Linked DNA regions of Alkalinema sp. FACHB-956. The protein of the gene in region 1 interacts with the protein of each later gene in a pairwise test. Links are inferred from orthologs where the notes say so. Each region holds a gene or a part of one and is shown in the gene's direction. Other genes may lie near its edges.

What was found.
Region 2: the proteins of eno (region 1) and rpe interact in binary tests that used the Escherichia coli proteins (3 or more experiments, as listed by UniProt). The link is inferred for Alkalinema sp. FACHB-956 from one-to-one orthologs.

Annotation. Positions count from the first base shown.
Region 1 is NZ_JACJRC010000027.1:48,339-56,161, reverse strand. What follows is about bases 3,290-6,106. They hold eno (phosphopyruvate hydratase), read left to right. Parts: upstream 3,290-3,957; coding sequence 3,958-5,256; downstream 5,257-6,106. Other genes in these bases: H6G21_RS20905 (hypothetical protein), read left to right, coding at 5,546-6,106; gloA (lactoylglutathione lyase), read right to left, coding at 3,290-3,661. Outside these bases: tRNA (N6-isopentenyl adenosine(37)-C2)-methylthiotransferase MiaB, read left to right, coding at 1-333; H6G21_RS20920 (ATP-binding protein), read left to right, coding at 1,370-2,872; more of gloA, read right to left, coding at 3,239-3,289; more of H6G21_RS20905, read left to right, coding at 6,107-6,298; H6G21_RS20900 (uracil-DNA glycosylase), read right to left, coding at 6,378-7,187; H6G21_RS20895 (M50 family metallopeptidase), read left to right, coding at 7,468-7,823. UniProt on the Escherichia coli protein: Catalyzes the reversible conversion of 2-phosphoglycerate (2-PG) into phosphoenolpyruvate (PEP). It is essential for the degradation of carbohydrates via glycolysis.
Region 2 is NZ_JACJRC010000003.1:114,672-122,644, reverse strand. Bases 2,931-5,897 are described here. They hold rpe (ribulose-phosphate 3-epimerase), read left to right. Parts: upstream 2,931-4,048; coding sequence 4,049-4,747; downstream 4,748-5,897. Other genes in these bases: H6G21_RS05695 (cadmium resistance transporter), read right to left, coding at 4,988-5,737; H6G21_RS05705 (S8 family serine peptidase), read right to left, coding at 2,931-3,860. Also shown: H6G21_RS05710 (hypothetical protein), read left to right, coding at 55-1,911; more of H6G21_RS05705, read right to left, coding at 2,031-2,930; H6G21_RS05690 (LuxR C-terminal-related transcriptional regulator), read left to right, coding at 6,333-7,760; H6G21_RS05685 (MSMEG_0569 family flavin-dependent oxidoreductase), read left to right, coding at 7,874-7,973. UniProt on the Escherichia coli protein: Catalyzes the reversible epimerization of D-ribulose 5-phosphate to D-xylulose 5-phosphate.

The DNA of each region.
Region 1 (7,823 bases):
GCCTATTCCCCCCGCCCCGGCACCCCCGCAGCCCTGTGGGACAACCAACTGAGCGAAGAGGTCAAGGCCGATCGCCTGCAACGGTTGAACCATCTTGTCTCTCAAAAGGCCGCCGAGCGATCGCAACGTTATTTCGATCGGGTGGAAGAAGTGCTCGTCGAGGATCAAAATCCTAAGGACCCAACCCAGGTCATGGGCCGCACCCGAGGTAACCGGCTTGCCTTCTTTAAGGGGGATATTCAAACCCTCAAGGGGCAAATCGTTCCGGTCAAAATTACAGAAGTGCGTCCTTTTAGTCTAACAGGAGAAATTTTGCAGCCGAGCTGTGTTTAACCTATTCGGGAATGCTGGATATACAATCGAGCCATCTGCAATTGCGTGATTGTTCAAGCAACTATTGTCAACTATGCGCTAATCTTTTTGAATGCGATCGCGATCACAACTATAGTGTGATCGCGATCGTTTTTCAGGTGGCTGATTCGCTCTACTCATGGCGATTTATCCCTGGTAAGATAGGCTAGACAATCGCATCTTCCCCAGTTATTGTTGTTATGATCTAATGGTAATAACACTAGGGTCATTGTTAGGGTCATTTTGTACCTATTCTGATCGAAAAATTTGATCGAAAAATAGGTCATTAACTGGAGAATAGAAATTGAAATAATTAACCGATTGCTGATTCCTTCCTGTTAGGCAGTAATTTTTAAAAAATTTCCCGTTTTTTCACCTTGTTTATCTAGCTAATTTGCTGATCTAAGTTACCGAGCTAAGTTGTTGAACCAATCCACCTAACGAATCCGCTGAACTCGAATCCGCTGAACTCAAAAGAGCGACGGTCATTGCTTACGGAAGTTTAATTTCTTGTTGTTCAATTGTTTATTTTAGAAATTTTTGTGGAACTCTATCCTTAAGTTAAGCATTTTAAGTCACTTTTAAGTAAATCCCTTTTTAAGTAGGTCACTGTCTAAGTAACTCGCTTTTTAAGTGTTGAATCCTGTTAGGGGATTGCTGAAACGACCTATGCGCTCAACCCATACAGCCTAAGTTCCAAGCGGGTACCCCAGTCATGGCAGTTACCCAATCATGGGGGTTTAAACCATGTTCTCCGATCGTTTCAGCTCATTTTAGTCGCTAGGGAAGTCAAATTGCCTATTTTCAGTGATGAGAGCGTGATTAGAGATTGCTTGACAAAATGATTTTATTACTGCTTTAAATTCAATAAGTCTTTTTTGGGAAGCATTCTGCCATCTTCAGAAGTTCAGGGATTGATTTTTCTCACGATCGGGTCATGTAACGCAATTCTTCTACTCTGCCTGATTCCCTTGTTGATCTTCCATCGTTGCTCACTCACTGCCGTAGATGAGGCTATATGTCAGAGGTTTTAGTTTCTGATTCCTGTGCAACACCATTGTTCTCAGTGGCCAAAGGAGGCCAAAATTGTTGTAATCAGGGAGAAATCAACCAATTATTGGCAACGCTGTTAGAAATGGTTACACCTGCGATCGTGATCAAGGATACGCACACCTTGAAATGTTTGGCTGTCAACCAAATAGCGGCAACCCTGTTTGGCGGCGATCGCAGCGATCGGGCAGACTTAGTCGGACAAAAAACCATTGATTGGCTTCCCGTTGAACAAGCAGAAATTTTGAATGAGTACGATCGCACAGCCCTAGGCCAAAACAAGGCCGTGGCGTTCACCCAGCTGGTTACACCTCAAGCGACGGGCCTTTCTCAGTTGCTCAACTGCACCACCATTCCAATTTGCAACGACTCCGGTACTCCGGTCTACTTGTTGACTACTTGCACAATTACCTCCTCCAGCGCCAACATTTTGCCCGAGCAGGTTTTGCCCGAGTACATTTTGCCTGAGCAGGTTTTGCCGGAGTACATTTTGCCCGAATACTTAGCCGCAGAAGAGAGTCAACCTTTGGACAGGCAGCTGAGCCCCGAAGTCCAACTCAAACATGCCACGATCGAGCTGGAACATCTGCGAGAACAGCTCAATCGCCTCCAAGTCCAAATGCTGCAAAGCGAAAAGATGGCCAGTTTAGGACAATTAGTGGCGGGGATTGCCCACGAAATCAATAATCCAGTCAACTTTATCTACGGCAACCTGAAGTACACCAGCGAATATGCCCAAGACTTGCTGCGGGTGATTCAGCACTATAGAGCCAGCTATCCCAACCCCACTCCAGAACTGGCCGCCTTCATGGAAGAAGTCGATCTGGCTTACTTAATGGAAGATTTACCCCAAATCCTGTCGTCTATGAAGGTGGGAGCCGATCGCATTCGAGAAATTGTTCTATCCCTCCGGAACTTCTCGCGATTAGATGATACGGAATTACAAGAAATTGATCTGCACCAGGGACTCGACAACACGCTGGTCATTCTACAAAACCGGCTCAAATCAAAGGCCGATCGCCCAGAAATTTTAGTCACGAAGCACTACGGTGTATTACCCTCCGTGCAGTGCTACGCAGGACAGCTGAATCAAGTCTTCATGAACATTCTCAGCAACGCGATCGATGCCCTGGAAGATGCCTATAACCATGGCAAATGTCCACAACCTGCCATTCAGCTCCACACCGAGTTAGCCAACGATCGCGCCATTATTCAATTCAGCGACAATGGCCTGGGCATTCCAGAACACATTCAAGCCCATTTATTCGATCCCTTCTTCACCACCAAGCCTGTGGGCCAAGGAACGGGCCTGGGACTTTCCATCAGTTATCAGATTGTGACTGAGAAACATCAGGGCACCCTAGACTGCATTTCCACCCTCGGTCAAGGGACAACATTCCGGATCACCATTCCCCTGGAACTGGCGCTCAACCCGCATTCCTCAACCCCCATTGATGACTGCCCCCAATAGATTCGTACAGCCATCACCCATAGAGTAAGGGTAATGCTATCCAATTGATCCATTTGATTCATGACTACGGCAGATCCGATCCCCCGAGTCTTCCTCCCCTAGGACAAGCAAAGCTACAGCAGGGGGAATTGAACTCAATTTTTTCAAACTCCTCCTTTATTTCGGCGTAGGCTCTCCCTAGGAGAGCGGGGGATTTCAGGGGATCGGATGGTTTGCAAGGCTTACAATCAACTGGCAATCAACTGGCAATCAACTGGCAATTAACCGGCAATTAACTAGCCATCAACTGGTAATCAACCGAATGCTCAAGCGCGATCGTGGCGATTTCAGTCGATCTAAGGTGATCTTAAGTTGATCTAAGGCGATCTAAGCCGTAGCACTCACTGCTTCCTGGGCTGCCCCTTGGGGACGTAACTGAATGAGTTCTACCTTGTACCCATCCGGATCCTCAACAAAGGCAATGACCGTTGAACCATGCTTCATAGGCCCCGGCTCCCGCGTCACCTTGCCCCCCCGAGAGCGAATTTCTTCACAGGTTTGATAGATATCATCCACCCCGATCGCAATGTGGCCGTAAGCATCACCCAGGTCATACTGTTCCCGTCCCCAGTTGTAGGTCAGCTCAATCACCGTGTGATCCGCTTCATCCCCGTAGCCGATAAACGCTAGGGTAAACTCGCCACCGGGATAATCTTTTTGTCGCAGTAGCTTCATCCCCAACACTTCGCAGTAGAACTTGAGCGATCGCTCTAGATTGCCGACCCGCAGCATTGTGTGCAATAACCGCATAGCTGTTTCCTACCATTCCAAATGACATCTGCTTTATTGTAACGAGCGGCCTCTGCTTCCACGTCCAGCAGCTTCTTGGGCTTCTCCTGGGATCACTGCCATCGGTTAACTGTCAACCACGAACAAACCCCCCTTGCCCCGCTCGCTATACTTGCACCCTGCGTCCCTTCACCCCCAAGAGCGAACCATCCCCCAACAGCACTCTTTTCCAACTGGCCATTAGGTCGTATCCTAAGCGATGGTTCATAGAGAATTCCCTAACCCACCGAAAAGCTGAGTTCAGAGGTTTACCAGACATGTTTGATGCGTCAGATACCGCGATCGAGATGATTTCTGCGCGTGAGATCCTTGACTCCCGAGGCCGTCCCACCATTGAAGCCGAAGTCCAACTCATCAACGGGGCAAAAGGGCTAGCGCAGGTACCCAGCGGCGCTTCCACCGGTACATTTGAAGCCCACGAGCTACGTGATGAAGACCCAAATCGTTATGGCGGCAAGGGGGTTCTCAAAGCCGTCGAAAACGTTAAAACTATCATTACTCCTGAATTAATTGGCGTTGATGCCCTGAATCAAGAACTCGTCGATCGCCTCATGATCGGCCTTGACTCAGACTCCAACAAGAAAAACGTTGGTGCCAACGCCATTCTTGCCGTTTCCCTAGCCACGGCCAAAGCCGCTGCGGAGGGTCTCGGACTGCCCCTCTACCGCTACCTCGGCGGCCCTTTGGCTAATCTGCTGCCCGTCCCCTTGATGAATGTTATCAACGGCGGTGCCCACGCAGATAACAACGTAGACTTCCAGGAATTCATGATTGTCCCCGTTGGAGCCGATAGCTTCCGGGAAGCACTGCGGTGGGGGGCTGAAGTGTTCCATGCCCTCAGCAAAGTGTTGAAAGATCAAGGCTCGCTGACCGGGGTGGGCGATGAAGGGGGATTTGCGCCCAACCTCGCCTCTAACCAAGCAGCCCTAGATCTGTTGATGATTGCGATCGAAAAGGCCGGTTACAAGCCCGGTGAGCAAGTGGCGATCGCCCTGGATGTAGCTTCCAGTGAGTTCTACAAAGATGGTCAATACCACTTCGATGGCAAAGCCCACACGCCGGGGGAAACCATCGATTACCTGGCTAAGCTGACTACGGAATATCCCATCGTCTCGATCGAAGATGGCTTGCAAGAAGAAGACTGGGAAAACTGGCAAGCACTGACCGAGAAAATTGGCAGTCGGGTGCAACTGGTGGGGGATGACCTGTTCGTAACCAACGTCGAGCGTTTGCAAAAAGGCATCGACCAAAAAGCGGGCAATTCCATTCTGATTAAGCTCAACCAAATCGGCTCGCTCACGGAAACCCTGCAAGCGATCGACCTAGGGGCACGCAATGGCTTCCGATCGATCATCAGTCACCGTTCTGGGGAAACCGAAGACACCACGATCGCGGATCTCGCAGTGGCTACCCGTGCGGGACAGATCAAAACTGGATCCCTGAGCCGGAGTGAGCGCGTTGCCAAGTACAACCGCCTGCTACGCATCGAAGATGAGTTAGGAGATCTGGCTGTTTATGCAGGAACCACAAACATGGTTCCCAAGTGGAGCAAGTAATCTCAGAACGCCAATTAATTTGGGTCTGAATGCATCACAGGGGAGTTTATCCTCCCTTGCCTTGCCTCAACCCACCTGCTGCGGTCAGAATTTGCACTGGCCGCTTTTTTATGCATTTCCGACCTTGTATTGTTTGTGCGATCGTTCGCTGCTGCTGGTTTTGTCTCAAAAATCGTTACGCACAAGAATCGTTACGCGCAAGAAAGAATCCTGATCTAGGTGGAAAATTGAGTACCATTGAAAAGCTGCAAGATAAGCACTTCGAAAATCTACCGATTCCTGTGACCCTATGGCTGTACTCAACGATCGACACATCAAAATTCTACGGGTCATTGATGCAGGCAACATCACGGGGGAGGACATTGCCGCTGCCGTTGGGTCATCCATGCAGTTGCTCAGCTACTACCTCAACACCCTGTCCGACGATGGTTACCTGAAAATCGCCAAAGTCTACGACAATTTCACCCGTGAATTTCAAATTGTTCGGGCTTACCTCACCTCTGAAGGCAAACAGGCCCTAGCCCAAGCGAATGCCAATTCTGCCGGCGCTTCAGGCATTGCCCCATCTACCCCATCCACGACAGAGGCGGCCCATCCCACCGTACATCCTACGGCGCATCCCACAGCGGCGACTCCTGCTCATACTGCGACGATCGCGCCCGATGCCCCATCCGGCAACGATCCCACCGTTCATTCCAGCGGTTTAGAGAGTGGCTTAAATTACAACACGCCTGACTACAACACCCCTGATTACAACACCCCTGATTACAACACCCTCGCGCAACACATCGTTGCCCTGACCCAGGTTTTGGAAGCATTGCCCCCCAACCGCCGAGACCTGGTCACCGTTTACTTGGAAGACCTCGCGATCGAAGTGAATCAGCCGGATAAACGCCGTAGCAATCGCTTGAAGGCTTACTTCCTGGCAATTTTGAACACGGTTGTCCCCATTCTGAAACATTTACCGGAGTCTGAGCAGTTTACCCACCTGACCCAGGCGATCGCCCAGCAATTACAATTGCCGATCAAATTTCCAGACTAGGTCGCCCAGCAATTCCCGGCAATTGGTTTTTAGAAATTAATCGATGGCTAGAAGTTCAGCAAAGTTCAGCAGGTAGGAATTACAGGGCTGACTTGAGTTCATCCAACTTCCGTCGCACTTCCTGAATATCCTGCCACATCAGCCATTTGGGACTTCCCTGGGCCCGTGATGGATTACGTAACAGATAGGAGGGGTGAAAAACGGGCATACAGGATCGCCCTTCCCAGTCCCGCCAAGTCCCACGAATCTGCGTGATTTTGACGTTTTTCTCGTTCAGCAGTCCTTCGATCGCGGAGGCTCCTGCCATCATAATAATTTTCGGATCCACAAGCCGAATTTGTTCCATCAAATAGGGGCGACAGGCGTTCATTTCATCCCGTGTAGGCTTACGATTGCCCGGTGGCCGACATTTCACAATGTTGCAGATAAAAACATCGTCCTCCGTCAGCCGCACCGATTCCAAAATCTTGTCGAGCAATTGCCCTGCTTTGCCAACAAAAGGCTGTCCCGTCAGATCTTCATTTTCCCCTGGTCCTTCGCCAATAATCATCAATAGGGCATTGGGATTGCCTCGGCTAATCACCGCATTCGTCCGAGTTGCGCCCAATTCGCAGCGATGGCACTCAGAACAATGGGCTTTGATTTCGGCCATGGAGCCATAGGTACCTACTGGAATCTGCACCCGCGCACTGGTCGGAATTTGGCTGGGATCAAACGATGGGGGAACCGAGGTCACCGGGAGAGAACTGGGGACGACCTGTGACGACTGGCTAGCTGATGGCTGAGCGGAGGATTCCGACGTTTCAGAACTTTCCGGCGCTGGGGTACCGCTCCAATCAAACAAGCTGAATTGTTGATCCGCCATGGACTCAGATTTAGGATCAGGCATAGGACACACAGGTTGAACCAACGTTGAACAAATTGGGGCTGCAAAATTAGCTGATCAATTCTAGCGGTTTTAGGAAATCCTCACTAGCCCAAACCGCAAATTTGCTGTGAACTAAAATTGATCAATGACCTAGGTTGGAAATCCGCTGTATACAGAAGTCGTCATACAGAAGTCATCACACAGAAGTCATCATACAGAAGTCGTCAGCAGGATTAAAGGTCGTTAGTTCGATTGTCGATCGCAATGATTGAAGCCCTAATATTACAAATCCGGTATCCCAATGCACCAGATTTCAATCCCCGCAATCAATCCTAGTTTAAAAATTGCATCTTTGAAAATTGCATCCAGGTTAAGCAACTGGTTGTGGATACCGGCGATCGCTGGATTTGTTCTTGTACTATTTCAATTTGGTCATCGGTCTCCACTCATTTGGGTCTTGGCTAATTTTCTACTATTTCAAGTCATGATTTTCTTGATGACCATCCCCCATGAGTTAGGCCATGCCATGACTGCGCATTTGGTAGGAATGCAGGTCAGTAAAATTGTGATTGGAACCGGCAAAACCCGCTGGACATTTCAGTTTCTAGGTTTTCCTTGGGAAATTAAAACGATCTTGACTGGGGGAATTACGCTTCT
Region 2 (7,973 bases), on another replicon or contig:
AGAACTCTTCGACGGACACCTTGAGGAGCCCCTATCATTCAGGATGAGTTAACAATGAGTGAAGCCGCAGTTCCTAACCCCAATTCTAGTCAGCCTTCTAGCCAGTCTGAACTAACTCAGATTCAGCCGACTCAGTTGCGATCAACCGCGCGATCGACAGAGTTATCGGATGAGGTAGCTGCCAGGTCAGATACCTCAGCAGCAGGCAATGAATCCATTCCCGGCAATGGCAGCCATGACGGCAATGACGATGGTTGGACCACGGTGACCTTTCCCCATGCAACGAGTGTTGATGCGTTGCCTGAAATTACGATGGCGGAAGTGACCTGGAACTTGGGAGATGGGGCAGCGGCGATCGGGGGAGAGGCTGGGGGCGAGCCGACTGGATCAGAGGGGTACGCTAGCAGCAGCAAGGAAGCCTCATTCCAGGAACTACAGCGGCAGAATCAAGAACTGCGGGAGCAAGTGAGCCAACTAGAGAGGGCGTTGGCCACGTCCCAATCCGCTCTGCGGGAAGAAATGGAGCGCTGGGAAACCCTAGCCTTAGCTCAACCTCAAAATACAACGGATCAAGCCGAACTGATTCAGCAGCATAACCAAGAATTGCACAAAGCGCAGGGTCGCATTCGAGAGCTCTTCCAAGAATTGGAGCGCTCCCATCAAACGGCGCAAAAGCAGCAGATTTTGGTGGAGACGATTACGGTACAGCTTCAGAGCAGTCACGAACAAATTGCTCAGCTAGAGCGGGAATGTGCGCTGGCACAACAACGCTACACCGAACAAATGCAAACTTTCCACCAGATGGAAATTACCTGTCGCGATCTCCGATCTCGCCTACACCGTCAACAGCGCTACACGCTGCAATTTAAAGCGGCGTTGGAGAAATGTCTGGATGTGCCCACAGCCACCTACATGCATAGCTCGGTGCCCGATGGGGTGGAAGAACCTTCCCTGGTGGCCGCAGACCTTGATTTACTTCAGGGGCAACCGGTCAAATTAAGCATTCCACGTTCGCAGCCGGTTCAGCCCTGGTCGGCCTCCTATGAAGAGAATGAGACCCTAGATCCGGCCTTTCAGGCTTGGATGAATGCTTTTATGAATGGTCAGCCGGTTGAAGCTGCGGTGGCATCTGACTCAGTGACATCTGACTCAATGGTGGTATCTGATTCGATCGCTGCGTCCCATGAGCAAATACCGCCGATCGTGCCCGACGAGATAGGTTCATCTGGGGATGAGCAACCTATGGTCAGTTATACGATTCAGCGGCAGGTATCTTCTGAAGTAGATCATGCAACAGGCCCAGGGGGCAGCGATAGACTACACAGCCCCTTGGGGGAAACGACCGTGCAGGGTGAGGCCCCCGATCTCTCCTTAGGGGATTCTGTCCTGGCTGCTGATTTAGCGGATCCTGATGCATTGTCTAGTTCGCTGACAGCTCTCCCGACCGTCCATCGGTTAGACAGTCATCTAGCCAGCCAGTCCGGCGACCTGGCCGACAATCTTCCGGTGAGTTCCCAGGATACGCCCCCACAGCAACCCAGTCTGACTTCGATCGCAGGGCGAGTGGTTCAGTGGCCAGGGACGGTAGACGCTGCAAGAAAAATTGCTACAAGAGAGGCTACTGCAATGGCCTCCAGTCCTTCCACTAGTGATGGGGATGGTGCAGAAGCGGCTTCTCCCCTGGCCCATCTAGGTACTCCAGCGGCAGGTGAGGCAGGCCGTCCAGCCCAGCCGGGTGCTGACCACGATCGCGATTCTGACCACGATCGATCTGAGATCGACGACCCCCTTGCCCCGGACGTTTTCAATGAAATGTCAGAAATTGCCCCCATCCTCTATCCGACGCGATCGATGAAAAAGCGGGATTCACTATCAGCCGTTGAGCTACCTAGTTTTCCCCGGCACAGCTAGTTCCCGGCACAGCCAGTTTCAGGCATAGCTAACAAGACATTGCCAAGGCGTTCATTCGATTGCAAGCAGTCCGGTTCAAGAGATGGCTGGCAGGTAACCCGGAAGCTTCCTGGGGGACTCTACTTGGCCGTAGCCGTCCACCAAGCCAAGGCATAGGATTGGCTGAGTGCATTGACCGCTTGGCGGAAATAGACCCGGATTTTGTAGCGGCCAGTCACTGGAACTGCTTGAAAGACATGTTCTGTGCTGTCTACTTCACTGATGGAAGCGGCTACGCTTTTGCGGATATCGTTTTCCTCGATCGGCATGAGGTACAGATCAAGATTATTAAGACCGCGATCGTTGAAGCCTTCACCAATGTCGTACTGGCCATTTTGGTTGCGATCGATCAGCTCCACTTGGCGACTCCAAGTCAAGGTGATGGACACGTACTGGCCTGCGGCAATGGGTTGATTTAAAACATAGTCCCGATACACTGGACTGGCCGAGATTCTGTCAGCAGTGGGGTCAGTGGGTGAGTTAGAAGTGGAGCCAGATCGGGCGTTCACAGATGCTGAATGCCGTTTTCGATCGTTCGGTGAGTGAAGGACTTCGTTATAGTCCCATCCGATCGCGGGCACGGACTTCTGGGGATTCCACTGTCCTGCACTGAATTGTTGATAGGCACGATAGGCATTCAACTGACCTGCCCCCATCTGAAAGTTCAAGGGAATTTTGGGGGATTGAGCCGCATCGCTCTCCAGCCAAGTTTGATTGTTCTTCTGAAAAATTGTGCGGGTCATGCCTAACCGCCGACCATCGGTGTCCTGTAATTTATCGGCGGAATTCATTAATACCGCTTTCATGACTTCGTGACGACGGGCATCGATCGTCCAAGGCAGACGGCAGCCCTCGCCCCGTTGGCAGGATTTTCGGAGTTGGCGATCGCCGTATTCTTGCAGCAGCGCCACCGTTCCAGTAACGTGGGGCGTCGCAAAGCTGGTGCCGCTGGTCGTCACGACTTGACCATCCAGTCGTCGTACATTGACTCGATATCCCGGTGCAGCCAAGGCGATCGATCGACGGTTATTCAGGTTCGACTCAATCCCCTCATTGCGTTTTAACACCGATGGGCTGCTATCCCCAATATTAGAAAAATCGATCTTGGCATAGCGATCGTCTACCCGTTGGGTAAAGGCGATCGTCATCCCATTGTAGTTATCAGTTGGAATGGGAATGCCGCCTTTGCCTTGATTGCCTGCGACCACGTACAGAACATCATGAACCCTCGCAGACCAATCTAAACATTGGGTGAGGAGGGCGTTGCCATCTAGCACGGCCTTTGAACGTGGATCCTGTCGTAGGGATTCCCCAAAACTAATGTTGATGGCCCGCACATCCCCCCCATTTTGCATGGCGACGGTTTGGGCTGCGAGGCAGTCTTCCTGCTGGGCCCCTCGGTTCATGGCTCCGGCCCCCGCCACATACAGGCGAGCATTGGGCGCAACGCCTCGGATGGCTTTACTGTCACTGACCAAGAGGCTGGCCACCTGGGTCGCATGGGGGTCAACACTGACATTCCGTCCCGGCTTACGATCGCGGAAAAAGGCATCGACGATGGGAACATGGAAAAACGCCGATTCTGGTTGAATCCGCCGACTGCGATCCTTGGCTTTGTCCACCCCAAACTTAGGAGGGCGACCCACTTCTACTTGCCCGATCGCAATTTTGCGCCCGGTTAAGTTATGGGGAGATTTCTGGAGGCGTAGGGCATCAATGCCTTTATCGCCAATCGACGAATCTTCGATCGGAACGGGTTGGTTAAACCCCATCAGACTCCAAGAGATCAGCACTAAACTGACCAGGAATCGTTTCTGGGGGGAGAGCAGCGTGTGAATCAGCCAAAACTGGGGTAAATCAAGACCGTTTGCGCTTGATTCCCGTAACTTTGGCCTGAATTGGCGTATCATGTCCTACTTCCGATTTTCAAATCCCCACTATTTACACCCTACACCCTGAATTGGCCTCCGACCGCGCAATCTCACCTTCATTCAAAATTTGTCGATTTCCTCACCAAAATTCTGAAAGGAAAGATTCACATTTTGTTAAACTAATCACAAATTTGTTGTCTACTCGTCGTCAACGACCCACTGCCACCATGACTTCAAACAAGCCGATCGTTATTTCCCCGTCGATTTTGTCTGCTGATTTCAGTCGTTTAGGAGAAGAAATCCGTGCGGTAGATGCCGCTGGAGCTGATTGGATCCATGTTGATGTGATGGATGGTCGGTTTGTTCCCAACATCACGATCGGTCCACTGATTGTGGATGCAGTCCGTCCCCACACCCAAAAGCCCTTGGATGTGCATTTGATGATCGTTGAGCCTGAGCGTTACGTTGCAGACTTTGCCAAGGCAGGGGCTGATATCATTTCCGTCCATGCGGAACAGAGCGCTACGATTCACTTGCATCGCACCCTGGGCATGATTAAGGATCTGGGTAAGCAAGCAGGGGTTGTGCTGAATCCTGGGACTTCGTTGGAGACGATCGAGTATGTTCTAGATCTGTGCGATTTGATCTTGATCATGAGCGTTAACCCGGGTTTCGGTGGCCAGAGCTTTATTCCCGGCGTTGTGCCCAAGATCAAGCAACTGCGTCAAATGTGTGATGAGCGTGGCTTGGATCCTTGGATTGAAGTGGATGGTGGCTTGAAGGGGAACAATACCTGGCAAGTGCTGGAAGCAGGGGCCAATGCGATCGTGGCTGGGTCTGCGGTGTTTAACGCGCCGGATTATGCTGCCGCGATCGACAGTATCCGCAACAGCAAGCGTCCTGAAAAGGAATTGGCGGCGGTTTAAGGTTAATTCCAGACGATCGGCTCGCTAGCATATTCTCGCCAGCACATTGAAGCCAGATCTCGTTTCCGGGAAACTTCACTCGAGACAAAAATTCAAAACCTAAAAATCAGGAAGAGTGGGTAAGTTCGTTACCCGCTCTTTTTATTTGCTCTTTTTATTTTCGGTAGGTTGATTTCCAGTAAGCAGAACCGACTAGGATAATTTGTCGATGATAATTTGTCGATAATTTGCCCAGTCCCGCTATAACCAGTTGGGCAACAATGTCAAAGTTTGGCTTTCCATGATGATCATGATGCCTAAACCGATCAATACGAGAGGTAAAAGCAAGTGCCCATAACGCGCCAGAATTTTTACGATGACTGGATGGCGGGTTAGGAAATAGGCGATCGCGCACCAGACGCCGACCAGGCCAAAAAAGACGACCAAAATTAAGCCAACCGTCGCCACAGGTTGACTGGCAAACAAAGGTACGTAAATCCCCAGATTGTCGCCCCCATTGGCGACGGTAATGGCCGCAACTTGGCCGATCGGCGAACTCAGTAAAGCGGTGATTTTGCGAGAATTTCGCTGGGGCCGATCGGGGAGGGCTATGACATTGACTTGCTGAACGGTTGCTTCGGGTTCTTGATGCAACAGTTGGTGCAGGCCAATGGCGATCGGGAGTAACCCCAACAATCCCAACCAGGGCCGAGGCACAATCCAACCGCCTAAAACACCTGGTAAGCTGGCCAACACAAGGATCAGAAATCCGAGATATTGACCAGTAACAATTTGCTGAGCCCGAATTTGCTGAGCCCGAATTTTCTGAGCTTGAACTAGCGACCCCTCAGCTTTTCGTCCATGACTGGGTTGCCCCTCTGTTGGTGCAGCATCTCGATCGCCAGCAGAATACACTTGGCTGAATAAAATCGTTAACAGAATCAGATCATCAAGATTAGTGGCAATGAAGGCAGCGATACCTGTTGTAATTGCTTGCAATACCCAATGCATGTAATGATTTGCAATATCCAATGCATTACTAAAGTGAATCTACTGTAACAGAAAAACACATTCGATCGAATAATCCAGGTTCATTATTCTCTGAACGGTTCACGACTAAATCGTAATTTGCTGAATCATTTACAGCTACATTATTAATCGCCTGATTGATAGTGTTGTAACAATGCTACTATCTCAGACTGACTGAGCATGTTGGTAATTGCAGGGGTGAATACAATTGTTCCTAAATCTAGCTCTGGAAGTGATTACGATCTGTTGCAAGTTGTCATGGGGGATTCTCCAGATCCATTGACAGCGCAAGACAAAAGCATTGGTTTCCTATCCTGCTTTACAATTGCCCCTGAGCCATTCTTTCTGATATTGTCACGAAATACTCATTTTCATGAGTCAATAGCTGGATTGCCTGGGTTGAGTTGCCGATAGTTGCCGAACCCTTGCTCTGGAGCCAACCCCTTCCCACCCCACCCCCGAGCGAATATACTCCAGGCGAATACATCAGCATTCTTCCCCGCCAACTGCACATAGAACCTTAGCTTTGTAACCGTAGATACACAGCCAAATGCAGAACTACGCCTCAATAGAGACTATGGTTCTGCCGCCCCACGCCAACAATAGTCCACCTCGAATGCCCACCTCGTCAGATAGCCTGCTTAACCCAGCGCACCTGCTATTTGACTTGCAGCAAGCCACCGAAATTGCCCAGTCATTTGCGGGATGCCTAGAGCCAGAATTACTGGCGCAATCTCTGACTGATGGATTAGTTGAGCGATTTAATTGCGCCTTTGCCCGCATCTGGTTATTAGAATCCAATCAAACCCTCTTGCGGTTGGTCGCCTCATCGGGCATGTACACCCACACCAATGGCTTTTTTGGCCGCGTGCCCATGGGGGCGTATAAAGTGGGCAAAATCGCCCAAAACCGCGTCTCCTTTTTGAGTAACAACCTGCCAGAAGAACCCTGGGTGGGCAATCGGGAATGGGCGATCGCCCACCAAATTCGCGGCTTTGCTGGCTATCCCCTCGCGATCGGTCAGCGCGTCATTGGCGTACTGGCCCTGTTCAGCCACCATCCCCTCGAACCAGAATTTCTGGAAGTGCTGCCCACCCTCAGCACCCTAGTCACCGTCGCCCTCAGCACTGCCATCCAATACCAAACAGAAAAGCACAACTGGCAACTGGCCGTGGGGCATAGCAGCAGCGAGATTCCCCTCTCCGACCAAATCGCTAAAATTCTCAGTGGGTCGCGGTTGACCATGCTGGGGACAGAACGCACCCTTGACCTCTCGACCCACTATCTTTTGCTCAAACTAGCGGAAACCCTCAACCAGGCCGCCTACACCCGACTCCTGTATGACGACCAAGGTGTATCCCTAGAGATCACCGTTTCTAACCCATCGCCAGCCGCCACCGACCTAATTGATGGCCATCTTGCCGAAATTCAACTTCTCGCGTCCGGGTTGGGGGGGCAACTCACCACCCAACCCCTCTCCAACCAACGGGCACTGCAAATTCAACTCACCCTTCCCTATCGCCAACAACCCTCCGATCTGCGGCTAGAAATTGCCTGTACTGCATCCGTCCTGCAACTGGCCTGCACCCAACTTGCCAGAGCCGCCGGATTAACCCCCTGCCGCGATCGCAATGCCCCCGTCCTAACCGATCAGCCGAGTACGATTGCAGGCGATCGCAAAATTATCTGGATCGCCACTACCCCAGTTTGTCCAGCGAAAATTCAGGCCAAAGTTGACCTATCGATTTCACCAGAGCAATTGCGGCAGGTCGTCGAGGCGGTGACGCAGGGGCAAACCTGGGGTATTCGCGCCAGTGAACTGACGGAACGGGAACTGGAAATTCTCACGTTATTAACCCAGGGGCACCGCGATCGCGACATTGCCGAACACCTGTTCATCAGCGAAAGCACCGTCAAATTCCATCTCAACAATGTCCTGGCTAAGCTTCAGGTTCGCACCCGCTATCAGGCAATTTATCAAGCAATTCAACAGGGATGGATTTAGTTGCCACCTACCCATATCGCTAGACTTGGAACTTCCGTATTCACAGATACAAAGGCGCATAAATCGCAACTTTAGGCTGGCTGTAAGTTGCACAACAGAGGCTTTTGTATCCTATGAGCAGTCACCATTCAGTCGTCGTTGTTGGTGGTGGGCAGGCGGGGTTAGCCATGAGCTATTGCCTGAAAGAACGGGGCATTGACCATCTGATTTTCG